DNA from 3 places in the Xanthomonas sp. NCPPB 2250 genome. Region 2 is predicted to be linked to each of the others. Evidence: predicted binding sites of a transcription regulator. Region 2 holds the regulator's gene; each other region holds the start of a gene.
What was found. Region 2 encodes FliA, which starts transcription of late flagellar genes. Its sites were predicted from a motif close to TAAAGTTTNNCNNNCNNNGGCCGATAA; they were not measured.

Region 1 (7,674 bases), 1.5 Mb from region 2:
CTGCCCGGTATCGACGGCGCATCCGCCACGACCTGCGCCGACGCGCTCGTCGAACGCCTGCCGCTGACCCGCGCCTGCGTGAAGGAAGCCTTGCGCCTGTATCCGCCGGCGTGGATGACCGCACGCATCGCGCAACGCGACACCACGCTGGGCGGCTTCGCGGTGCCGCGCGGCACCCAGCTGATCGTCAGCCAGTGGGTGGTGCAGCGCGATCCGCGCCACTTCGCCGCGCCGGAGCGCTTCCTGCCGGCACGCTGGCTGGACCCGGCGCAGACACCGGCGCGCTACACCTACTTTCCGTTCGGCGGCGGTCCGCGCAGTTGCATCGGCAGCCAGTTGGCAATGGTGCAGATGACCGTGGTCGTGGCCGGCCTGTTGCGCGAGCGCACGCTGCACCTGGCGGCGGATGCGCGGCCGCGACCGTATCCGGCGCTGGTGCTGCGCCCACTCGATGTCCGCATCGCCTTGCGCCCGCGCACGACAGCCCCGCCCCGCCAGTCGCCCGCGATGGCGCCCTTCCCCCGCACACCGGAAACCCCGCATGGCTGATTCCGCCGTCTTCGCCAAGACCCGGGAATACTCCAACCGCTTTTTCGATTCCGCCGCCTGGAACGCACTGAACTTCCGCGACGGCGACATCGTCATCGCCAGCTACGCCAAGGCCGGCACCACCTGGCTGCAGCAGATCGTCGCGCAGTTGCTGTTCGAGGGCGCGGCGGATGTCGACGTGTCGGCGATCTCGCCGTGGCTGGACGGCGTGTACCCGGACCGCGCAAGCAAGCTCGCGCTGCTGCAGGCGCAGACCCACCGGCGCTTCATCAAGACGCATCTGCCGGCCGATGCGCTGATGGTCAGCGATCGCGCCAAGTACCTGTACATCGGCCGCGACGGCCGCGACATCGCGCTCAGCCTGTACGACCACCAGTGTGCGGTCAGCCAGGATGCGCAGGCGCGGCTGGATGCCGGCGCGGCCGAACCGGGCAAGCTGCGCGTGGTGCCGCCGCCGAGCCTGCCGGTGGATGCCTACGTGGCGCAGTGGCTGGCCCACGACGGCGCGCCGTTCTGGCCGTTCTGGGAAGGCGTGCGCAGCTGGTGGCAGCAGCGCGCGCAGCCGAACGTGCTGTTGGTGCACTACGCCGACCTGCTGCAGGATCTGCCCGCACAGGTACGCCGCATCGCCGCGTTCCTGGAGATTCCGGTGCGCGAGGCGGCCTGGGAGACCATCCTGGCGCACTGCCAATTCGGCTACATGCGCCAGCACGCCGCGCGCTACGTGCCACAGGGCGCCGGGCTGTGGCGCGAGGGCGGCAAGGCCTTCTTCAACCAGGGCCGCAGCGGCCGCTGGCGCACGCTGTTGCCGGCGACCGTCGCCGCCGACTACGAGGCGCGCGCGCAGGCCGAACTGGGCCGCGAGGCCGCGCAGTGGCTGGCGCAGGGCGCAGGAGCATCGGCATGAGCCTGCGCGTCATCGGCGCCGGCCTCGGCCGCACCGGCACCCTGTCGCTGAAGCTGGCGCTGGAACATCTGGGCCTGGGCCGCTGCTATCACGCCATGGAACTGGCCGCGCACCTGCGCCAAGCCTTGCCGCTGTGGGACGCGGCGATCGACGGGCAGGCGGACTGGGAGTCGCTGTTCGCCGGCTATACCGCCACCGTCGACTATCCCGGCTGCTGCTTCTGGCGCGAGCTGGTCGCGCGCTACCCGCAGGCCAAGGTGATCCTGACCGTGCGCGATGCCGATGCCTGGTTCGATTCGGTGCGCGGCACCATCTTCGCCAGCGACGGCAGCGTGCCGGCCCTGTTCGGCCCCGACGGCCAACGGCTGAGCCGGTTCCTGCGCCGCGGGTTCGCCACGCGCATCGACGATCGCGGCTTCATGACCGATTATTTTCATCGCTGGAACCAGGCCGTCATCGCCAGCGTGCCGGCGCAGCGCCTGCTGGTGCTCGACACCGACGCGCAGAGCGGCTGGGAGCCGCTGTGCACCTTCCTGGGCGTGCCGGCGCCGGCGCAGCCGTATCCGCGCGTGCATGCGCGCAACAGCGGCGACACGCAAGCGCGCCCGCTGCCCAGCGACCCGGCGCAACGCGAGCAACGCCTGCGCACCTACCTGGACCGGCTCGCCGTGGAGGCGTTCGCGCCACCCGCCGACGGCTGAGCGCGCGTCCGGCTACAGCGCGAAATTGCGCTTGATGGTGAACGACCAGGCGCCGTCGATCGGGTTGGAGACATGCACCCGGCCCTCGCCATCCGCCACGCCGGTGGTGTAGCGGCGATAGACGCCGGCGCTGTTCCAGGCGCGTGCGTAGCTCAGGCCGAACTCGGTGCCGCGCCAGGTGCGGCTCAGGCCCACGCGCGCGTCGGTCCAGCCGTAGTCGGCGAAGTTACGCACGTGCTGGTGGCCGGCGTGCACGCTGGCCTGCCAGTCCGCCGCCAGCGGCAGCGTGGCGTCCAGTGCCAGATAGCCGGAGCCGCGCGAGTGCCGGCCTCGGCCGACGCCCAGCGTGGCGCTGTTGTAGCCGAAGTAGTCGCGCGTCCAGGTGCTGGCGTAGGACAGTTCCAGCGTGCGCCAGTGCCCGGCGACGATGGCTTCGCCATAGTCGTAGCGGGTGCCGCTGGCGCTCATGCGTGCGCCGGGATAGGCGTAGTGGTAGACGCCGGCGCGCCAGCCCCAGTCGCCATGGCTGGCCGCATAGCCGGCATACACGTCCCACTCCACGTGCCCGCCTTCAATGAAGTACGAACTCACGCCCGACGCCCAGGTGCCGGCATACCAACCGCTGTCCGCGGCCACGTCCAGCCCGCCCTGCAACACCGGCCGCCCCCAGCTCTGCTCGAATCCGCGCGAAACGTAGTTCGAGGTCGCCGCCAGATTGGCGCTGGCGGTGCCGGCCCAGGCCGGTGCGGCGACGCCCAGCGCCACCAGCAACGCCACGGTGCGCACGGCACTCACGACACCAGCTCCAGCCGCGCCCGGCCCGGCATGGCCAGGCCGCCCGACGAAGGTGCCGCGAGCTTGAACAGCGCCACCGCGCGCTGCAGTTCCGCGGCCTGATCCTCCATCGCCCGCGCCGCCGCCGTGGCCTCCTCGACCAGCGCGGCATTCTGTTGGGTGGCTTCGTCCATCTGCACGATGGTCTTGCTCACCTGTTCGATACCGGCGCTCTGCTCCTGCGAGGCGGCGGCGATCTCGCTCATGATGTCGGTGACCCGGCGCACGCTGGCCACGACCTCGCGCATGGTGTCGCCGGCGCCGTTGACCAGCGCCGTGCCATCGTCGATCTTGCCGACGGAGGCGTCGATCAGGCCCTTGATCTCGTGCGCCGCGGTCGCCGAGCGCTGCGCCAGCGCGCGCACCTCGCTGGCCACCACCGCGAAACCGCGGCCCTGCTCGCCGGCGCGCGCCGCCTCCACCGCGGCGTTGAGCGCGAGGATGTTGGTCTGGAAGGCGATGCCGTCGATCACGCCGATGATCTCGGCCATCTTCTTCGATGCTTCGGCGATGCCGGACATGGTGTCCACCACCTGCTCGACCACCGCGCCGCCACGCGAGGCCACGCCCGCGGTGTCCTGCGCCAGGCGGTTGGCCTGGTGCGCATGCTCGGCGTTCTGCTTCACCGTCGAGGTCAGCTCCTCCATCGAGGCCGCGGTTTCTTCCAGATTGGCCGCCTGCTGCTCGGTGCGACGCGACAGGTCGTCGTTGCCGGCGGCGATCTCGCTGGCGGCGGAGTTGATCGCGGTGGTGGCCTGCTGGATGCGGCCGACGATGCCGGTCAGCTGTTCTACCGTGGCATTGGCATCGTCGCGCATCTGCGCGAATACGCCGTGGAATTCGCCGTGCATGCGCGCGGTGAGGTCGCCCTGGGCCACGGCACGCAACAGCGCCGACAAGGCCGAGAGGTTGCCTTCGGTCAGTTCCATCAGCCGGTTCAGCCCGACCACCATGCCGCGGAAGTCGTACTGGAAGCGCTCGGCGTCGCCGCGCCGGGAGAAGTCGCCGGAAGCCGCAGCCTGCGCCAGTTCGGTGATGGCCTGGTTGATCGCCTGCAGGCTGCGCTTGGTGGTGCGCATCGCCTCGGTGATCGCCGCCTTCTCGCCCGGCAGCGGTTCCATGTCCACCTGCATGTTGCCGATCGCGTACTGCGACATGACCTCGACCAGGCGCCGCTGCACGTCCACGTGCGCGGCCACCAGTGCGTTGGTGCCATGGACCATGCGCCCGTACTCGCCAGGGAAACGTTCGGCGTCCATCCGGTAGCTCATCTCGCCGGCGTCGTGGCGCTGCGCCATCTCCGCCTGCGCCTGCATCACCGCCTGCAACTGCGTCTGCATGCTGCCCATCGCGTCCAGCAACTGGCCCAGTTCGTCGTCGCGACGATGCCGGACCTGGCTGTCCAGGCGCCCGGCGGCGACCGCCGAAGACACGCGCACGGCCTCGGCCAGCGGGTCGAGCACCTGCCGGCGCAGCAGCAGGTACAGCGCGCCGCTCAGCAACAACGCCGAGAGCAGGCCGACCGCGGCGATGGTCCACAGCAGCGCACGCGCCTTGGCCATGACCAGCGCGTACGGCACCGAGATGCCCAGCGCGAACGCCTGCGGCGCGTCGCCTATCTTCAGCGGCACGAACACGTTCAACGCATCCTCGCCGTCGGTGCGGCGATGGTCGAACACCACCTGGCCCTTGGCCACGCGCGCCAGCATGTCCTTGGACCAGGCATCGCTGCGGGTCTTGCCGACCTGCTGCGGATCGCGGCTGGCCATCACCATGCCCAACGGCGACAGCAGGCTGGCATGGCCCTCGCCCATCGGCCGCAGCGCGGCGATGCGCTGCTGCAGGGTATCGAGGGTGAAGTCGACGGTGACCACGCCCAGGAAACGGCCGTTCTCCAGGATCGGCGTGGCCAGCGTGGTCATCAGTGTGTCCTTGCCGGCCACCGGGTAGTAGTAGGGCTCGATCACCACCGGCTTGAGCGTGTTGCGCGCCAGCAGGTACCAATCGCCGTCGCCGGGCTTCTCGTAGTCGCGCAGCGCCTCGCGCACCAGTTGGCCGTTCTGCCGCGACCACCAGGTCATGTAGCGGCCGGTGGCGTCGTGGCCCTCGGTGCCGACGAAGGCCTTGTCGTTGCCGTCGAACGCGTCCGGCTCCCACATGGTGCTGATGCCCAGCCACTGCGGATGCGCGTCGAGCTGGCTGCGCAGCACCGCGGTGGCGGTGGCGCGCGACAGGCCAGCGGCATGCTGCACGCGGAAGCTGTTGGCCAGCGCGTCGCTGGCGTCGAAGGCCACGCCGATTTCGCGCGAGACGCGCTGCGCCTCCACTTGCGCCAGGTTCTCGATGCTGGTGCGCGAGGTCGACAGCAGCGCATCGCTGCTGCGCCAATAGATGATCAGCGCGGTCAGGCCGAAGCAGGCCAGCGCGAGCAGGCCGGTACCGAGCATCAGGCGTTTGGCGACGCTGCCGCGACGGCGCTGCGGCGACGGAGTGGACATGACGACTTCCTTGGCAGGGGGGAGGGAATACGGTCGCGGGGAACGCCCCACGCGGCAGCCCGCCACGGTGCGCGGCGCGAGTGCGCCGTGTCCGCTGCCGATGACCTGCCCGAGGCGCCTTCCCCACCGGGTCACGATGCGCTGCCGGACATTGCGTCCTGGCGCCGCTGCATGGCGACCCACCCTCTCGCTATCGTCCCGCCGTCCGCAAACTTGATGGTCATTGCGCGTCATGCCGATGAACGGACAGGGCGTCGCGGCGAAAACGCGCGGCAGCGCGCAGTTCTGTTCAGCACTTGTGCGCCAGTGAACAAACACGTGCACGGATGCAGTGCGGTACGCCGGCGGCGGCAACGTGCAGGGATGCGTGAAGACGGCTGCGCGAATGCGTGACCACGTCCGGGGCGATCACGCCTGCGCGCGGTCACGTGCGGCGCACGCACAGCCGCCGCACGCCACCGCGATGCATGCCCGGCGAGGTCGCTGCGCGCGGACCGCGTCTGGCCGCGCTTAGGGCCGCCAGTTGGCGTTGTGCTCCCAGAACGCCACGCTGCGCCGATAGGCATCGCGATCCAGCGGCACGCCCGAGCCGCCCTCCTCGACGCCCAGCGCATTGCGCAGCATGGTGATCGGCGCCATCGGAATTTCCTGCGGCTCGGCGGTATACAGGCAACCGACCACGCCCCAGTCCGCCTCGATCGGCGCGCCCTCGTGCGCGAGCTGTTCGCGGCTGTAGAGGATCGGCAGCAGGTACTCGGCCACCGGCGGCTCGACCCCTTCGAACCAGCGCACCAGGACCGGCAGTTCTTCGCGGCTGCGCGCCTCGTAGCCCGAGCGCAGCAGGCGCCGGTTGGCGTCGGTGATCGGCACGGTCAGGCAGCGCGTCGAGGTCCAGTTGCGGTGCACGTGCAACTTGCAGAACGATGCGTAGCCGTCCAGCACCTGCAGCGGTGTGTGCGCGTTGAGGTGCTGCTCGAACTGTTCGGGCGTGCAGTCCTGGATCGCATTGCGGCGACCGTCGCGCGGGAACAGACGCGTGCGGGCAAACGGCGTGAGGACGATGGACATGGCGTGATGGCGAACGAGGGCGGACAAGCGTAGCGCGCGGCAGGGTCGGTGCCCACCGCCGCCGGGGTGTTCGGAAGTCCTACGTAGGAGCGGCTTCAGCCGCGATGGGCGTTACCGGTAAGGCATCGCGGCTGAAGCCGCTCCTACACGATCATGCGGCCCCTTGCGACGACGGATGCGCCAACGCGTAGTCGATCGCCGCGCGTACCGCCGCCACCTGCGCGGCGTTGCACTGCTCCGGCGTCGCGCTGGCGCTGTCCGGATACACCTCGGTGGTGGTGGTGTAGCGCGCGTCGGTGATGCCCGCACACAGCCCCAGCCGCTTCACCGGGTAGTTGATGACCCCCGGCGCCGCCAGCGGCGTGCCGATGAGTTCGCCGGCGGCATCGGCCGGCGCGATATGGGTGACCTGCGCGACCGCGGCCAGCACCGCCTGCTGGAACGCGGGCTGCGGGTTCTCGCTGTCGCCGACCAGGTAGAAACCGTCGGGAATGCCGCCCGGCGCGTAGGCGATGCCATCGCGCGCGGCCAGCGCCGGCCGGAACTCGGACTCGTCGCTGTCGGTGGTCTCGTGCAGGTCGATGTGCATGCGCACCTGATCGCGCAGCGGCGCGACCAGGCGCAGCAGCGCGGCCGATTCCTGCGCCGGGCTGTCGGCGCGGAACGAACGGTTGGGATCCAGCGCATCGGCGTTCCAGCGGTGGATGCGCTCGTACGCCCACGGGCTCACGCACGGCGCCACCAGCACGTTGGCGCGGCCGGCGTAGTCCCCGGCATGCTGCTGCGCGAACTGCAGCGCGCCGTGCACGCCGCTGGTCTCATAGCCATGCACGCCGCCGGTGACCAGCATGCACGGCAAGGCGTCGTCCCAGTTGCGGCTGCGCAAGGCCAGCAGCGGATAGCGCTCCTGCGCGTACACCAGTTCCCCGTACGCGACCACGTCCCATTGCCCGCGCAGGCCTTCGATGACAGCGACCACCTCGTCCTGGTAGCTGCGCCGGCGCGGCTGACCCGCCAGCCAGGCCGCCTTCTCGGCGGCGCCCCAGGGCACGCCGGGGGTTCCGATCGGATAGAAGGCTGCGCTGGTCATGGTGCGGCTCCGCGTCGACAGGTGAGG
Region 2 (7,674 bases):
TCGGCGCCCCGGTGATCGTGTTGCTGATGCTGGCGATGGTGGTGGTGCCGCTGGCCGCGCCGGTGCTGGACGCCCTGTTCACCTTCAACATCGCCATCTCGCTGATGGTGCTGCTGGCGGTGGTGTACGTGAAGCGGCCGCTGGAGTTCAGCATCTTCCCGATCGTGCTGCTGATGACCACGATGCTGCGCCTGGCGCTGAACGTGGCCTCCACCCGCGTGATCCTGATCAACGGCCAGGGCGGCCACGGTGCCGCCGGCAAGGTGATCGAGGCCTTCGGCGAATTCGTGATCGGCGGCAACTATGCGGTCGGCATCGTGGTGTTCGCGATCCTGACCATCATCAACTTCGTGGTCATCACCAAGGGCGCCGGGCGCGTGTCGGAAGTGACCGCGCGCTTCATCCTCGACGCCATGCCCGGCAAGCAGATGGCGATCGACGCCGACCTCAACGCCGGCCTGCTGACCCGCGAGGAAGCCAAGGCCCGCCGCGAGGAAGTGCGCGAGGAAGCGGACTTCTACGGCTCGATGGACGGTGCCAGCAAGTTCATCCGCGGCGACGCCATCGCCGGCATCCTGATCCTGTTCATCAACCTGATCGGCGGCATGGCGGTCGGCGTGCTGCAGCACGGCATGCCGGTGGCGCAGGCCGCCTCCACCTACACCCTGCTGTCGATCGGCGACGGCCTGGTCGCGCAGCTGCCGGCGCTGCTGGTGTCCTCGGCGGTGGCGATGCTGGTCACCCGCGCCTCGCGCTCGCAGGACATGGGCGCCTCGATGATGGGCCAGGTGTTCGGCCAGCATAAGGCGCTGGCGGTGGCCGCGGCGATCCTGGGCCTGGTCGGCCTGATCCCGGGCATGCCCAACGTCGCTTTCTTGACGCTGGCGCTGATCCTGGGCCTGCTGGCCTGGAAGATGTGGAAGCGCAGCCTGCTGCCCCCGCCGGCCGCGGCCGAGGCGGCACCGCAGGCCGCGGCCGCCGCCCAGGCCAATGCCGAACTGGGCTGGGACGAACTGCGCCCGATCGACCCGCTGGGCCTGGAGGTCGGCTACCGGCTGATCCCGCTGGTGGACAAGACCCAGGGTGGCGAGCTAATGGCGCGGATCAAGGGCGTGCGCCGCAAGCTGACCCAGGACATCGGCTTCCTGGTGCCGCCGGTGCACATCCGCGACAACCTGGAACTGCCGGCCAACGCCTACCGCCTGCTGGTGCACGGCGTGCCGGTGGCCACCGCCGACATCCACCCGGACCGCGAGCTGGCGCTGGACCCCGGCGGCGCGCTCGGCAAGATCGACGGCATTCCCGGCAAGGACCCGGCGTTCGGCCTGGATGCGATCTGGATCCAGCCGCACCTGCGCGCCCAGGCCGAGACCATGGGCTACACCGTGGTCGACCCGGCCACGGTGATCGCCACGCATCTGTCGCACCTGATCCGCGAGCATGCCCCGGAACTGCTCGGCCACGAGGAAGTGCAGCAGCTGCTGGCGACCCTGGCCAAGAGCGCGCCCAAGCTGGTCGAGGACCTCACCCCCAAGGCGCTGCCGCTGTCGGTGGTGGTGCGGGTGCTGCAGAACCTGCTCATCGAGAAGATCCCGGTGCGGCAGCTGCGCAAGATCGTCGAGGCCCTGGTCGAGCACGCCCCGCAGAGTCAGGAACCCGGCGCGCTCACCGCCGCCGTGCGCAACGCCCTGGGCCGGTTCATCGTCCAGGAGATCGCCGGCATGGCCCCGGAACTGCCGGTGTTCACCCTGGCCCCGCAATTGGAACGCGTCTTGCAGGACTCTACCCAGGGCAACGGCGCGGCGCTGGAACCCGGACTGGCCGAACGCTTGCACCAAAGTCTGGCGGACTGCGTGAGCAAGCAGGAGGCGCGCAACGAACCGGCGGTGGTGCTGGTGCCGGCGCAGGTCCGCGCCGCCCTCGCCCGTCTGGTCCGCCACAGCGTCCCCGCGCTGTCGGTCCTGTCCTACAGCGAAGTGCCGGAGGACAAGCGGCTGAAGCTGGTGGGCACGATCAGTTGATGGGCGGGGATTGGTGATTTGGGATTCGGGCGTCGCAACAGCGGGCCCGGCGCGCGGAGAGAGACAGCAATGACACGAACGAACACAACCAGAGCAAGGCGACCGGACAGCAGCCATGCCATGGCAGCCTCCGCGACCAATCCCCACTCCCCATTCCCGAATCCCGGCACGCACCCATGAAGATCAAACGCTTTGTCGCCCCCGACATGCGCACCGCCTTCCGGATGGTGCGCGACGAGCACGGGCCGGATGCGGTGATCCTGTCCAACCGGCGCACCGACGAGGGCATCGAGATCGTCGCCGCCAGCAACTACGACGAGGCCCTGGTGCAGCGGGCGCTGGATGCGGTGCGCCCGGACGAGGCGCCGCGCGCCGCCGCGGCGAGCCAGGCGCCGGCCGCTGCGGCCCCGCGTGCTGCGCGCGGCGACGCCGCCGCCAGCCCGGCGATGGCGATGATGGCCGCGATCAGCGAGCGCCGCGGCGGTGCCGCGCCGGCCGCCCCGGCCGCTTCCCCGGCACGGCCGCTGACCCAGCCGGCGGCGCTGGCCGCCTCGGCCATGCCCGCCACGGCCGCGCCGGCCGCCGCCGCGCGCCCGGCCGCTCCGGCCAAGGCCGCAGCGCCGTCACCGGGCCGCGCCGAGTTCAGCATTCCCGAGGACGTGTTCCGCAACGCCCCGATCAGCGTGCCCATGCCCAGCCCGTTCGCCGCCCCCCCCCCGGCGCCGGCCGCCGAGGCCGTGCCGGCCTGGCGCGACGACGTCCCCGCGGTGGCGCTGACCCCGGTGGCGAGCCCGGCCCCGGCCGCGCCGAGCGTGGCCAAGGCCGATGCGCCGGCCGCTGCCGGAATCCCGGCGGCCGCGGCGCTGGCGGCGGTGCCGACCTTCCCCGCCCCGCAGAACGACGAACAATTGACGCAGCTGCGCGACGAACTGTCGCTGATGCGGCAGATGATCGAGCGCGAGATGAACCGCCTCACCGACGAGCGCCTGCGCGGCTCGCCGGTCCGCGCCCAGGCACTGGAGCTGATGGACGACTACGGCTTCGACAGCGGCATCACCCGCGACGTGGTCATGCAGATCCCCGCCGACCTGGAGCTGCACCGCGGCCGCGGGCTGATGCTGGGCCTGTTGTCCAAGCGCCTGCCGATCGCCGCGCTGGATCCGCTCGAGGAAGGCGGCGTGATCGCCCTGATCGGCCCGACCGGCGCCGGCAAGACCACCACCATCGCCAAGCTGGCCTCGCGCTTCCTGGAGCGCCATGCCGCCCGCGACGTGGCCCTGGTCACCACCGACACCATCCGCGTCGGCGGCCGCGAACAGCTGCATAGCTACGGCCGCCAGCTCGGCATCGCCGTGCACGAAGCCGACAGCGACGCCGCGCTGCAGCAGCTGCTGGAGCGCCTGGCCGACTACAAGCTGGTGCTGATCGACACCGCCGGCATGGGCCAGCGCGACCGCGCCCTGGCCGCCCAGCTGCACTGGCTGCGCGCCTCGCGTGTGGTCCGGTCCTTGCTGGTACTCCCCGCCAACGCCCATTTCTCCGACCTGGACGAGGTGGTGCGCCGGTTCGCCGGCGCCGACCCACAGGGGGTCATCATGACCAAGTTGGACGAGACCGGGCGGTTCGGCAGTGCCTTGTCGGTGGTCGTGGACCACCGCCTCCCCATCACCTGGGTGACCGATGGACAGCGCGTGCCGGACGACCTGCACCGCGCCAACGCCGCCAGCCTGGTATTGCGCCTTGAAGATTTGCGGCGCGCTGCCGATAAGCCCTGTACTCCGGAGCAGACCCATGCCGTCGCGTGACTACGTCAATCTGACCAATGCCTTCCCCCTGTCGGCGACGCGCAGCGAGCCGCTGGGTCCGGTGCGCACGATCGCCGTGACCGGCGGCAAGGGCGGCGTGGGCAAGACCAACATCTCGGTCAACCTGTCCATGGCGCTGGCCGACATGGGCAAGCGCACCCTGCTGCTAGACGCCGACCTGGGCCTGGCCAACGTCGACGTGCTGCTGGGGCTGACCCCCAAGTTCACCGTGGCCGACCTGGTCGCCGGGCGCTGCACCCTGGAAGAGGTGCTGATCGACATGCCCAACGGGCTGATGGTGGTGCCCGCCGCCTCCGGCCGCCGCTACATGGCCGAGCTGCCGCCGGCCCAGCACGTCGGCCTGGTCAACGTGTTCTCCGAGCTGCAGCGCGAGCTGGACGTGATGATCGTCGACACCGCCGCCGGCATCACCGACAGCGTGCTGACCTTCTGCCAGGCCGCGCAGGACGCGGTGGTGGTGGTCTGCGACGAGCCGGCCTCGATCACCGACGCCTACGCCCTGATCAAGGTCCTCTCGCGCGAGCGCGGCGTGGACCGGGTGCAGATCGTCGCCAACATGGTCCGCGACCTCAACGAAGGCCGCCTGCTGTACGACAAGCTCAGCCGGGTCTGCGAGAAGTTCCTCGGCGACGTGTCGCTGAACTACCTGGGCTGCGTGCCGCAGGACGACTGGCTGCGCCTGTCGGTGCAGCGCCAGCAGCCGGTGGTCAAGGCCTACCCGTCCAGCCCGTCGGCGCAGGCGATCTCCGAGATCGCCCGGCGCACCGCACGCTGGCAGGCGCCGACCGCCCCGCGCGGCAACGTCGAGTTCTTCGTCGAACGCATCATCCAGCGCGGGGTGGCCGCATGAACGCCGCCGCCCACTACCGCGCCGTCCAGCGCAACAGCGCCAACGACTACATCGCCCAGCACTCGGACCTGGTCCGGCGCATCGCCCACCACCTGGCGGCGCGGCTGCCGGCCAGCGTCGAGATCGACGACCTGATCCAGGCCGGCATGATCGGCCTGATCGAGGCCTCGCGCAGCTACGACGCCGAACAGGGCGCCTCGTTCGAGACCTACGCCTCGATCCGCATCCGTGGCGCGATGATCGACGAGATCCGCCGCGGCGACTGGGTGCCGCGCTCGGTGCACCGCCGCGCCCGCGACGCCGCCTCGGCGATCCGCAAGATCGAACAGAGCACCGGCCGCGCCGCCGCCGCCAACGAAGTGGCCGCGGCGATGGACATGCCGCTTCCCGAATACCTGCGTTTGATGGAAGATGCCGCCCGCGGCCAGGTGCTGAGCCTGGAGTCGCGCATCGAGGACCATGGCGAGCTGGATACCATCGCCAAGGGCGGACCCAATCCGCAGCAGATGCTCGAGCGCAGCGAATTCGGCCGCGAGCTGGGCAAGGCCATCGCGCAGTTGCCCGAACGCGAGCAGTTGGTGCTGTCGCTGTACTACGAGCAGGAATTGAACCTCAAGGAAATCGGCGCGGTGCTCGGGGTCAGCGAGTCGCGCGTGTGTCAGATCCATGGCCAGGCCACGGTACGGTTGCGCGGACGCCTGAAGGCGTTCGAGGTCGCCGATGCCGGTCTGGAAGACGAAGAATAGGAACCCTTAGGAGTCAGTGGTGAACAAGAACATGCGGATTTTGATCGTGGACGATTTCTCGACGATGCGACGCATCGTCAAGAATCTGCTCGGCGATCTGGGCTTCACCAACACCGCCGAGGCCGAAGACGGCAACAGCGCCCTGGCCGCGCTGCGCTCGGCGCCGTTCGAGTTCGTGGTCACCGACTGGAACATGCCGGGCATGACCGGCATCGATCTGCTGCGCAACATCCGCGCCGACGACAAGCTCAAGCACCTGCCGGTGCTGATGGTGACCGCCGAGGCCAAGCGCGAGCAGATCATCGAGGCCGCGCAGTGCGGCGTGAACGGCTACATCATCAAGCCGTTCACCGCGCAGACGCTGCAGGAGAAGCTGGGCAAGATCTTCGAACGCCTGGGAGCGACCGCCTAAATGGAAGCCACCGCCGAACGTACCGCCCTGATCGAACGCCTGCAAGGCGCGCTGGACGCGCTGGAGAACGGCGACGAGGCCGGCTGGCGCAGGGAGATCGACACCCTCGCCGCCTGGCGCACGCGGCCGATGATGCAGGGCCTGAGCCGGCTCGCGCGCGATCTGGGGCAGGCGCTCGGCGAACTGCCGGTGGTGCCCAGCGAGGCCGGCGAGCTGGACGACGCCTGCTCGCGCCTGGACCACGTGGTGGAAATGACCGAACAGGCCAGCCACCGCACCCTGGACCTGGCCGAGGAATGCCGTGCGCTGGCCGACCAGCTCGCCGCCGGCGGCCTCAGCGGCAACCAGGGCGAGATCCTCGACAAGATCCGCCACAACCTCACCGAAATGGCCCTGGCGCAGAGCTTCCAGGACCTGACCGGGCAGATCATCCGCCGCGTCGCCGGCATCGTGCGCCGCGTGCACGAGGGCTTCGGCGCGCTGGGTCTGCCGCCGAAGGAAGAACGCAAGGCCGACGGCAGCCTGGCCGGCCCGGCCCTGCCCGGCCTGGACCGCCACGGCGTGTCGCAGAACGACGCCGACGACCTGCTCTCGGGCCTGGGACTGTAATGTCATGAGCGCCGTACCCGACGACATCGCTGCCGACTTCATCATCGAGGCCCAGGAGATCCTGGACCGGCTCGGCGAGCAGTTGGTGTCGCTGGAGCAGGCGCCCGATGACAGCGGCCAGCTCAACGCCGTGTTCCGCGGCTTCCACACGCTCAAGGGCGGCGCCGGCTTCCTGGCGATCAACGCCATGGTCGAGCTGTGCCATGCGGCGGAGGAAACCCTGGGCATGGCCCGTGCCGGCCAGGCCACCCTGCAGGCGCGGCACTTCGACGCCGCGCAGCAGTCGCTGGACTACCTGCAGTCGATGCTCGACGCCTTCGGCAGCGGCCAGGAGCCGCCGCGCGCGCCGCCGGAGCTGATCGCGCAGTTCGACGCGCATGGCGACGCCGCACCGGCGCCGGCACCCGCGAAGAGCGCCGCGCCGGCGCCCGCCGCCGTCCCGGCCACCGCCGCGGCCGCGGGAGACCTGATCAGCGACGACGAATTCGAAGCGCTGCTGGACCAGTTGCACGGCGATGCGCCGCCGACGGCCACGCCGCAGGCGCTGCAGCCGGCGCCGCGCGCGCCCAGCGCCGCGCCCAAGGCCGCGGCCGCCCCGGCCAAGGCCGCCGAGCCCGAACACACCGTGCGCGTGGACACCAAGCGCCTGGACGCGATCGTCAACCTGATCGGCGAACTGGTGCTCTCGCGCAACCGCCTCAAGACCTTGCGCGTGCGTCTGCGCGACGAGGAGCTGGACCGCGCGGTCAGCAGCCTGGACATCGCCACCGCGCGCCTGCAGTCGGCGGTGATGCGCACGCGCATGCAGCCGGTGGGCAAGGTGTTCTCGCGCTTCCCCAAGGTGGCGCGCGACGTCGCCCGCTCGCTCAACAAGGAAGTGGAGCTGGAACTGATCGGCGCCGACACCGAGCTCGACCGCAACCTGGTCGAGGCGCTGGCCGATCCGCTGGTGCACCTGGTGCGCAACGCGATCGACCACGGCATCGAAGCGCCGGCGCTGCGCGAGGCCACCGGCAAGCCGCGCGGCGGCCACGTGCGCCTGTCGGCGCAGCAGGAAGGCGACTACGTCAGCATCGAGGTGCAGGACGACGGCGCCGGCATCGACCCGGAGCGGCTGCGCGCCAAGGCTCGCGAGAAGGGCCTGATCGACCCCGAGGCCGCGGCCCGCCTGAGCACCGAGGAATGCCTGCACCTGGTGTTCCTGCCCGGC
Region 3 (7,674 bases), 1.2 Mb from region 2:
CCGATGACGTGGGCAACGCGGCCAGCCGGCCCAGCGCCAGCGGCACCCAGATCTGGCGTTTCCACATGGACCACACCCGCGACGTGGCCTTCGCCGCCTCGCCGGCGTTCGTCTGGGATGCGGCGCGGATCAACCTGCCCGAGGGCAAGCATGCGCTGGCGATGTCGGTGTATCCGCGCAGCGCGGTCGGCAGCGACAAGTGGGGCCGCTCCACCGAATTCGTGAAGGCCTCGATCGAGCACTTCTCGCAGTGGTATCCGTACCCGTGGCCGGCGGCGGTGAACCTGGGCGGCCACGGCGCCGGCATGGAGTATCCGGGCATCGTCTTCGACGACATGGAGGACGGCGGCAAGCAGCTGTTCTGGATCACCGCGCACGAACTCGGCCACGGCTGGTTCCCGATGATCGTCGGCTCCAACGAGCGCCGCCATGCGTTCATGGACGAGGGCTTCAACACCTTCATCGACGTCTACGCCTCCGACGCGATCAACCATGGCGAATTCGCACCCAAGCGCGATGGCGAGTATGCGCCCGGCGGCGGCAACCCGGTGGACGAGATCCTGCCGCTGCTGGCCGACGCGCAGGCGCCGACCCTGCTCGATCGCGCCGACGCCACCAGCGAGAAGTACCGGCACCCGCTGACTTACTTCAAGGGCGCGCTGGGCCTGGTGCTGCTGCGCGAACAGATCCTGGGGCCGGCGCGCTTCGATCCGGCGTTCCGCAAGTACATCGCCAGTTGGGCCTACAAGCATCCCACGCCGTCGGATTTCTTCCGGCTGATGGAGAGCGAAGCCGGCGAGGACCTGAGCTGGTGGTGGCGCGGCTGGTACCTCAACAACTGGCAGCTGGACATGGGCGTGCGCGCGGCCGCGTACGTCGATCATGATCCGGCCAAGGGCATGCTGGTGACCTTGGGCAGCCGCCAGAAGCTGGTGATGCCGGCGACCTTGCGCATCGACTTCGCCGACGGCAGCCATCTGGATCAGCGCGTGCCGGTGGAGACCTGGATGCAGCAGACCGAGCCGCAGATCCGGGTGCCGAGCACGCAGAAGGTGCTGCACGTGACCCTGGATCCGGACCACGTGCTGCCCGATGCCGACCGCAGCGACAACCGCCTCGACACGGTGAGCTGAGCGCGTCGCGGCCATCCGGCGCCTGTTCGGCGGCGGATGGCCCGCGCAAACGTGCTGCGGCCGCAACATTCGCGGCCGCGCAGCGTCGGCGTGTGCTTGTCCCTGCGCAGTGTGCCGAGGGCGATGGCGGTGCGCGCGATACACGGCCGTTCGCCGTCGTTGCCGGCGAGGTGCGTCCAACGCAGCGTGCGTGCGGACAGCCTGTCCCCGGCTGTCGCTGTCTGTCTCCTGCGGACCGTGCGTGTCCGCTTGTCCTGTCTCGCGCGGCGAACGGAGCGCAGGGTTCCAGTTCGGCGTCGCGGCGATTGCGCGGGCCGCCGCGCGCATTCCAAGAATGCCGCCGGCCCCCACGCCCCCGTGCCGGCGCATGCATGCACTGTCATGCGTCCTGCACTCATCGCGACAGATGGGAGAGACATCATGCAGCAGCAGTTCCGCAGGGGCGCCCTGGCGCTCGCGCTGACCGTCGGCGCCGCCCCGGCCTTCGCCGGCCCGGTCGGCTACGGCGCCAACACCACCGGTGGCGGCAGTGCCATTCCGGTCAACGTCGCCACGATGGAGGCGATGCAGGCGGCGATCGACAACTACGCCGGCTCCGGCGGCCTGGTGCTCAACTACACCGGCAGCTTCAACTACGCCAGCATCACCGACGTGTGCACGCAATGGAAGCTGCCGGCCAAGACCGTGCAGATCAAGAACAAGCGCGACATCACCATCAAAGGTGCGAACGGCTCGTCTGCCAACTTCGGCGTGCGCGTGGTCGGCAATGCGCACAACGTCATCATCCGCAACATGACCATCGGCCTGCTGCCGGGCGGCGAGGACGCCGATTCGATCTCCCTGGAAGGCAATTCCAGCGGCCAGCCGTCCAACATCTGGGTGGACCACAACACCATCTTCGCCTCGCTGACCAAGTGCCCCGGCGCCGGCGATGCGTCCTTCGACGGCGGCATCGACATGAAGAAGGGCGTCAACCACGTCACCGTGTCGTACAACTACATCCACGACTACCAGAAGGTCGCGCTCAACGGCTACAGCGACAGCGATACCCAGAATGCCGCCGCGCGCACCACCTACCATCACAACCGCTTCGAGAACGTGGAATCGCGCCTGCCGCTGCAGCGGCGCGGGTTGAGCCACATCTACAACAACTACTTCAACAACGTCTTCACCTCCGGCATCAACGTGCGCATGGGCGGGGTGGCGCTGATCGAAGCCAACTACTTCGAGAACATCAAGAACCCGGTGACCTCGCGCGACAGCAGCGAGATCGGCTACTGGGACCTGATCAACAACTACGTCGGCAGCGGCATCACCTGGACGGTGCCGGAGAGCACCAGCAAGCCCTACGCCAACGCCACCACCTGGATCTCGTCCAAGACCTATCCCGAGCCGCTGGGTTACCTGTACACGGCGATCCCTGCCGCGCAGGTCAAGGCCAAGGTCATCGCCACCGCCGGTGCCGGCACCAACCTGGCCGAGTAAGGCACGCCGCCTCCGCGCCCGACGGCGCGGAGGCGGGTCGCCCAGGCGGTGGCGGATATATGCCGTTTACGACATTTTGGGTGTGCGCCTGTCGGCGTCTGCGACGGCAAGGGCGACGTGCGCCAGCGCTGACAAGGCACCTTCCAGCCTTTGTTTCACATGGATTTTACGGGTGCGCAAAGGTGGCGTGATGTAGACATGCAACGTGTACATCACAGTCACGATGCTGAGGGAATTTAGAAAACTGTGCGCAGTTGCGCATCAAGATTCCAGGCGGGTCGCCGTTACCTAGTACGAGTACCCGCATGGGACACCCCCGATGCGGTCGGTGCTGGAAGTGTCGTTTCCTTCTTCTCCGTCGCATCGCGCCCGGCCGTTGGCCCGAGGGTGTCCTGCGCGATCCAGGTCGTGGCGCGGGCTGCTCTCCTTTTCTTACTTGGTGGCCCCTCATGATCGGAATCCTGCAACGCTACAACGTCGGGACGCGGCTCGCGTCCGCCTTCGGCGTCCTCATCCTGCTCTCCTGTGCGCTCGTCGTCGCCGGGTTGCTGACGTTGAAACAGGCGCGCGAGATGATGGACACCATCGTCAACCGGCGCATGCAGATCCTCGATTACACCGGCGAGATGCGTAACGCCAGCGCACAGGTGGCGGTCAACCTGCGCAACATCGTGCTGCCGACCACGCAGGAAGAGAACGAGCGGTTCGCCAAGGCGGTCGACCAGCAGCGCCGCTACTACGGCGAGATCCACGACAAGCTCTATGCGATGCCGGTCAGCGACGCCACCGGCGCGCAGATGCGCAAGGCCATCGACGACGCCTACGAACGGACCCGCCTCGCCAACCAGCAGGTGTTGGATCTGGGCATGGCCAACAGGTCCGACGAGGCGTTGAAGGTGCTGATGACGCAGGCCGGGCCGGCGACCCAGCAATGGCAGGACGCGATCAATACCTACGCCAACCGGCAGCGCGCGCGCGGCGCCGAAGCCTACGCCAGCGCCAACGTCGCGATGGACCGCGGCCGCAGCCTGCTGGTGGCCGGTGGCGTGCTCGTGGTGCTGGTCAGCGGCCTGCTGGCCTGGCTGATCACCCGCAGCCTGACCGTGCCGCTGACCCGCGCCACGCGTGTCGCCGAGGCCATCGCCAGCGGCAAGCTCGACAACGACGTACGCACCGACGCCCGCGACGAAACCGGACGTCTGCTGGTTGCGATGCAGGGCATGCAGCAGCAGGTCAGCAACCTGATCGGCGCGCAGCTGGAGATGGCCAAGCGCCACGATGCCGGCGAGGTCAGCCATCGCATCGAAGCGCAGGCCTTCCCCGGCGACTACGGACGCATGGCCGCCGAGACCAACGCGCTGGTCGCCTCGCACCTGGCGGTGAAGACGCGCCTGGCGCAGATCATGGGCCGCTACGCGATCGGCGACCTGTCGCAGGACATGGATCGCCTGCCCGGCGAGGAAGCGGTGCTGAGCCAGACCATGGACGAGGTCAAGGCCAACCTGTCGGCGATGAACGGGCAGATCAAGCAGCTGGCGACGTCCGCGGCCGACGGCGACTTCAGCGCGCGCGGCGACGCCGAGCGCTTCCAGTACGACTTCCGGGTGATGGTGGACAGCCTGAACCAGCTGATGGCCACCGCCGACGGCAACCTGCAGGCGCTGTCGACCCTGCTGCAGGCGATCGCCGCGGGCGATCTGACCGCGCGCATGCACGGCGATTTCCGCGGCGTGTTCGCGCAGATGCGCGACGACGCCAATGCCACCGCCGAGCAACTGGCCGGCATCGTCGGCCGGATCAAGCACTCGGCGGTGTCGATCAATGCCGCGGCCAGCGAGATCGCCGCCGGCAACGACGATCTGTCGCGCCGCACCGAGCAGCAGGCCGCCAGCCTGGAAGAAACCGCGGCGTCGATGGAAGAACTGACCTCCACCGTTCGCCAGAACGCCGAGCACGCGCGCCAGGCCAATCAGCTCGCCGCCGGTGCGGCCTCGGTCGCCTCGCAGGGAGGCGACGTGGTCGGCCAGGTGGTGACCACCATGAGCGGCATCGAGGATGCGTCGCGGCGCATCGCCGACATCATCTCGGTGATCGACGGCATCGCCTTCCAGACCAACATCCTGGCACTCAACGCGGCGGTGGAAGCCGCGCGTGCCGGCGACCAGGGCCGCGGTTTCGCCGTGGTCGCCAGCGAGGTGCGCACGCTGGCGCAGCGCTCGGCCAGCGCGGCCAAGGAGATCAAGAGCCTGATCGACGATTCGGTGAGCCGCGTCGCCGAAGGCTCGGTCCTGGTCGACCAGGCCGGCAAGACCATGACCGAGATCGTGACCTCGGTGCAGCGTGTCACCGACATCATGGGGGAAATCTCCGCGGCCTCGCAGGAGCAGTCGGCCGGCATCGAACAGGTCAACCAGACCGTGACGCAGATGGACGAGAGCACCCAGCAGAACGCGGCATTGGTGGAAGAGGCCAGTGCGGCAGCGCGCTCGATGGAACAGCAGGCGGTGGAACTGAGCCAGGCGGTGGCGCTGTTCAAGCTGGACGCATCGGCGGCCACGCCGGTAGCGCAGGCGCCGCGGCACCAGGCCACGGCAACGCCCGCGGGCAAGCGCAGCGTCCGTCCGGCAGCGGCCAAGGCCGCACCTTCGCGGCGTGCGGCGCAGCCGGCGGCGGCGACGGCGCTGGACAAGGATTGGCAGGAGTTCTGAGCCGTACGGCGTCTGTCATCGGCGAGCGGCGCAATGCGCGTCGCTCGCCTGTCGCGTGCCGGCGGCCTTGCCGCTGCCGGTGCCGCGTTCCGCCGATCCGAGGACGTTCCACTGCGGTCGCGATGCCGTGCCTGCCTTGGCGCGGCACGCTGTTTCTGACCGACGCGTGTGTTGCCCGCGTGAGCATCCAGCAAGTCGTCACGTGCCGCCGCCGCCGTGCGGCAGACGCCGTGCGCGTGATGCGACGCGTCCCTTGTACGAAGGCATCGCTGCCGCAGTAGCCCGGCCGCGGGTTCCTGGCTGACGCCGCGAAGTGACTGCGATCACATTCCTGGTCGTCGCACGGGTATCGAGGTGGCCGCTGTGCGGCCAACCAGAAAATTTTTCCTCGCTGCGACCTCGCGTCGCAAGCAAGCGCCGTGCCGGCCGTTGCAACACGGCGTGCACGTGCTCTTCACGCAAAAACGCCGATCCGGACGCCGTGTGAATCGGCTCTGCACATCCCTGTGATGTGCCTGAGGACGTTCAATAAATTCCGTGCAATTGCCTCTCAAGTCCCCGCGCAGGGCGCCGTTACATCGCCCGCACATCGAGCGGGATGCGTCATCAAGCGTCTGATTCAAAACGCTTTTTCACGGCTCATTCATCTTGCTTCGATGCGGGCGCGCACAACGGCGGCTGGTCGGCGTGCGTGGTCCGGGGCGTTCCATCGCCCCTCTCATTCCCCCAAAGGCCATTCCATGATTGCATTCCTTCAGCGCTACAACGTCGGTGCCCGGCTCGCCACCGCGTTCGGCATCCTCATCCTGCTGTCCTCGGCGCTGGTCGTCGCCGGGCTGCTGACCCTGTTCCAGGCGCGCGAGCGACTGGACGGCATCGTCAACCGCAACATCGCCGCCATCCGCGCGTCCAGCGACATGCTCAACGCCAGTTCGGTCGTGGCCATCAATGTCCGCAACATCGTGTTGCCGACGTCCCAGGAAGACAACATCCGCTTCGCCAAGATCGTCGCCGAGCAGCGCGCACGCTACCAGGAGGCGCGCAAGCGGGCGGGCGCCATCCCCAGCGGTGCGCAGAGCCAGGCCGTGCTGGAGGAAGTCGATCGCGCGCGGCAGATGACCGTGGACGTCAACAACCGGGTGATGGATCTGGGCATGCACGACAAGCCGGACGAGGCCCTGGCCCTGCTGATGCGGGAGTCCGCGCCGCTGACGCAGAAATGGCAGGACGCCATCGCCCGCTATGCCGATCTGCAGGCCACCCGCAGCAATGAGGCCTATGCGGAAGCGACGGCCGCGATGGCGCGCGGGCGCGCCATGCTCATCGCCGGCGGCCTGGCGGTGGTGCTGGTCAGCAGCCTGCTGGCCTGGATGATCACCCGCAGTCTCACCGTGCCGCTGGCCCGCGCCACCCGCGCCGCCGAGGCCATCGCCGACGGCCGCCTGGACAACGACGTGGCCACCGACGCGCGCGACGAGCCCGGCCGCCTGCTGCTGGCGATGGGCCGCATGCAGACCCAGCTGCAACGCTTCTCCCGCGAGACCGTGCTGATGATCGAGCTGCACGCCGACAAGGACATCAGCCATCGCATGCCGCATGACTTCCCCGGCGTCTACGGCGAGCTGAGCAAGGGCATCAACACCATGATGTTCGAGCATCTGGACGCCATCGTCGATGCCATCGGCGTGCTCAACGAGTACGCCAACGGCGACCTGCGCCGCGACGCGCGCCGGCTGCCCGGCAGCCGTGCGGTGCTGCACGAATCGATGGATGCGGCCAAGGCCAGCCTGCTGGCGATCAACACCGAGATCAAGCGTCTGGCCGCAGCAGCCGCGGCCGGCGACTTCAGTGCCCGCGGCGATGCGGCCAGTTTCCAGCACGACTTCCGGCTGATGGTGCAGGACCTCAACGCGATGATGGAGGTCAGCGACCGCAACCTCGGCAAGCTGTCGGCGCTGCTGCAGGCCATCGCCGCCGGCGACCTCACCGCGCGCATGCATGGCGACTTCCACGGCGTGTTCGCGCGGATGCGCGACGATGCCAACGCCACCGCCGACCAGCTGACCGGCATCGTCGGCCGCATCCAGACCGCCGCGGTCAGCATCAATGCCGCCGCCAGCGAAATCGCCACCGGCAACGACGACCTGTCGCGCCGCACCGAGCAGCAGGCCGCCAGCCTGGAAGAAACCGCCGCGTCGATGGAGGAACTGACCTCCACGGTCAAGCAGAACGCCGAGCATGCGCGCCAGGCCAACCAACTCGCCAGCGGCGCGGCGTCGGTCGCCTCGCAGGGCGGTGCGGTGGTCGGGCAGGTGGTCGAGACCATGAGTGGCATCGAGGCCTCGTCG

Region 1: AC1PMG_RS17810 (methyl-accepting chemotaxis protein) is a predicted target of FliA. The motif match lies at 5,680-5,706, and genes of this name have one in related genera.
Region 3: AC1PMG_RS06835 (methyl-accepting chemotaxis protein) is a predicted target of FliA. The motif match lies at 2,880-2,906, and genes of this name have one in related genera.

What each region holds. Positions count from the first base shown of each region.
Region 1 covers NZ_CM161520.1:4,369,804-4,377,477, forward strand. Annotated here, with positions in the region: gene AC1PMG_RS17790 (cytochrome P450) at 1-549, shown strand, start outside; gene AC1PMG_RS17795 (sulfotransferase domain-containing protein) at 542-1,456, shown strand; gene AC1PMG_RS17800 (sulfotransferase family protein) at 1,453-2,157, shown strand; gene AC1PMG_RS17805 (TorF family putative porin) at 2,170-2,952, opposite strand; gene AC1PMG_RS17810 (methyl-accepting chemotaxis protein) at 2,949-5,489, opposite strand; gene AC1PMG_RS17815 (DUF3228 family protein) at 6,000-6,557, opposite strand; gene AC1PMG_RS17820 (M14 family metallopeptidase) at 6,709-7,647, opposite strand.
Region 2 covers NZ_CM161520.1:2,891,548-2,899,221, forward strand. Annotated here, with positions in the region: gene flhA (flagellar biosynthesis protein FlhA) at 1-2,021, shown strand, start outside; gene flhF (flagellar biosynthesis GTPase FlhF) at 2,198-3,826, shown strand; gene AC1PMG_RS11355 (MinD/ParA family ATP-binding protein) at 3,813-4,697, shown strand; gene AC1PMG_RS11360 (RNA polymerase sigma factor FliA) at 4,694-5,443, shown strand; gene cheY (chemotaxis response regulator CheY) at 5,463-5,855, shown strand; gene AC1PMG_RS11370 (protein phosphatase CheZ) at 5,856-6,464, shown strand; gene AC1PMG_RS11375 (chemotaxis protein CheA) at 6,469-7,674, shown strand, end outside.
Region 3 covers NZ_CM161520.1:1,658,787-1,666,460, forward strand. Annotated here, with positions in the region: gene AC1PMG_RS06825 (M1 family metallopeptidase) at 1-1,133, shown strand, start outside; gene AC1PMG_RS06830 (pectate lyase family protein) at 1,554-2,618, shown strand; gene AC1PMG_RS06835 (methyl-accepting chemotaxis protein) at 3,068-5,326, shown strand; gene AC1PMG_RS06840 (methyl-accepting chemotaxis protein) at 6,067-7,674, shown strand, end outside.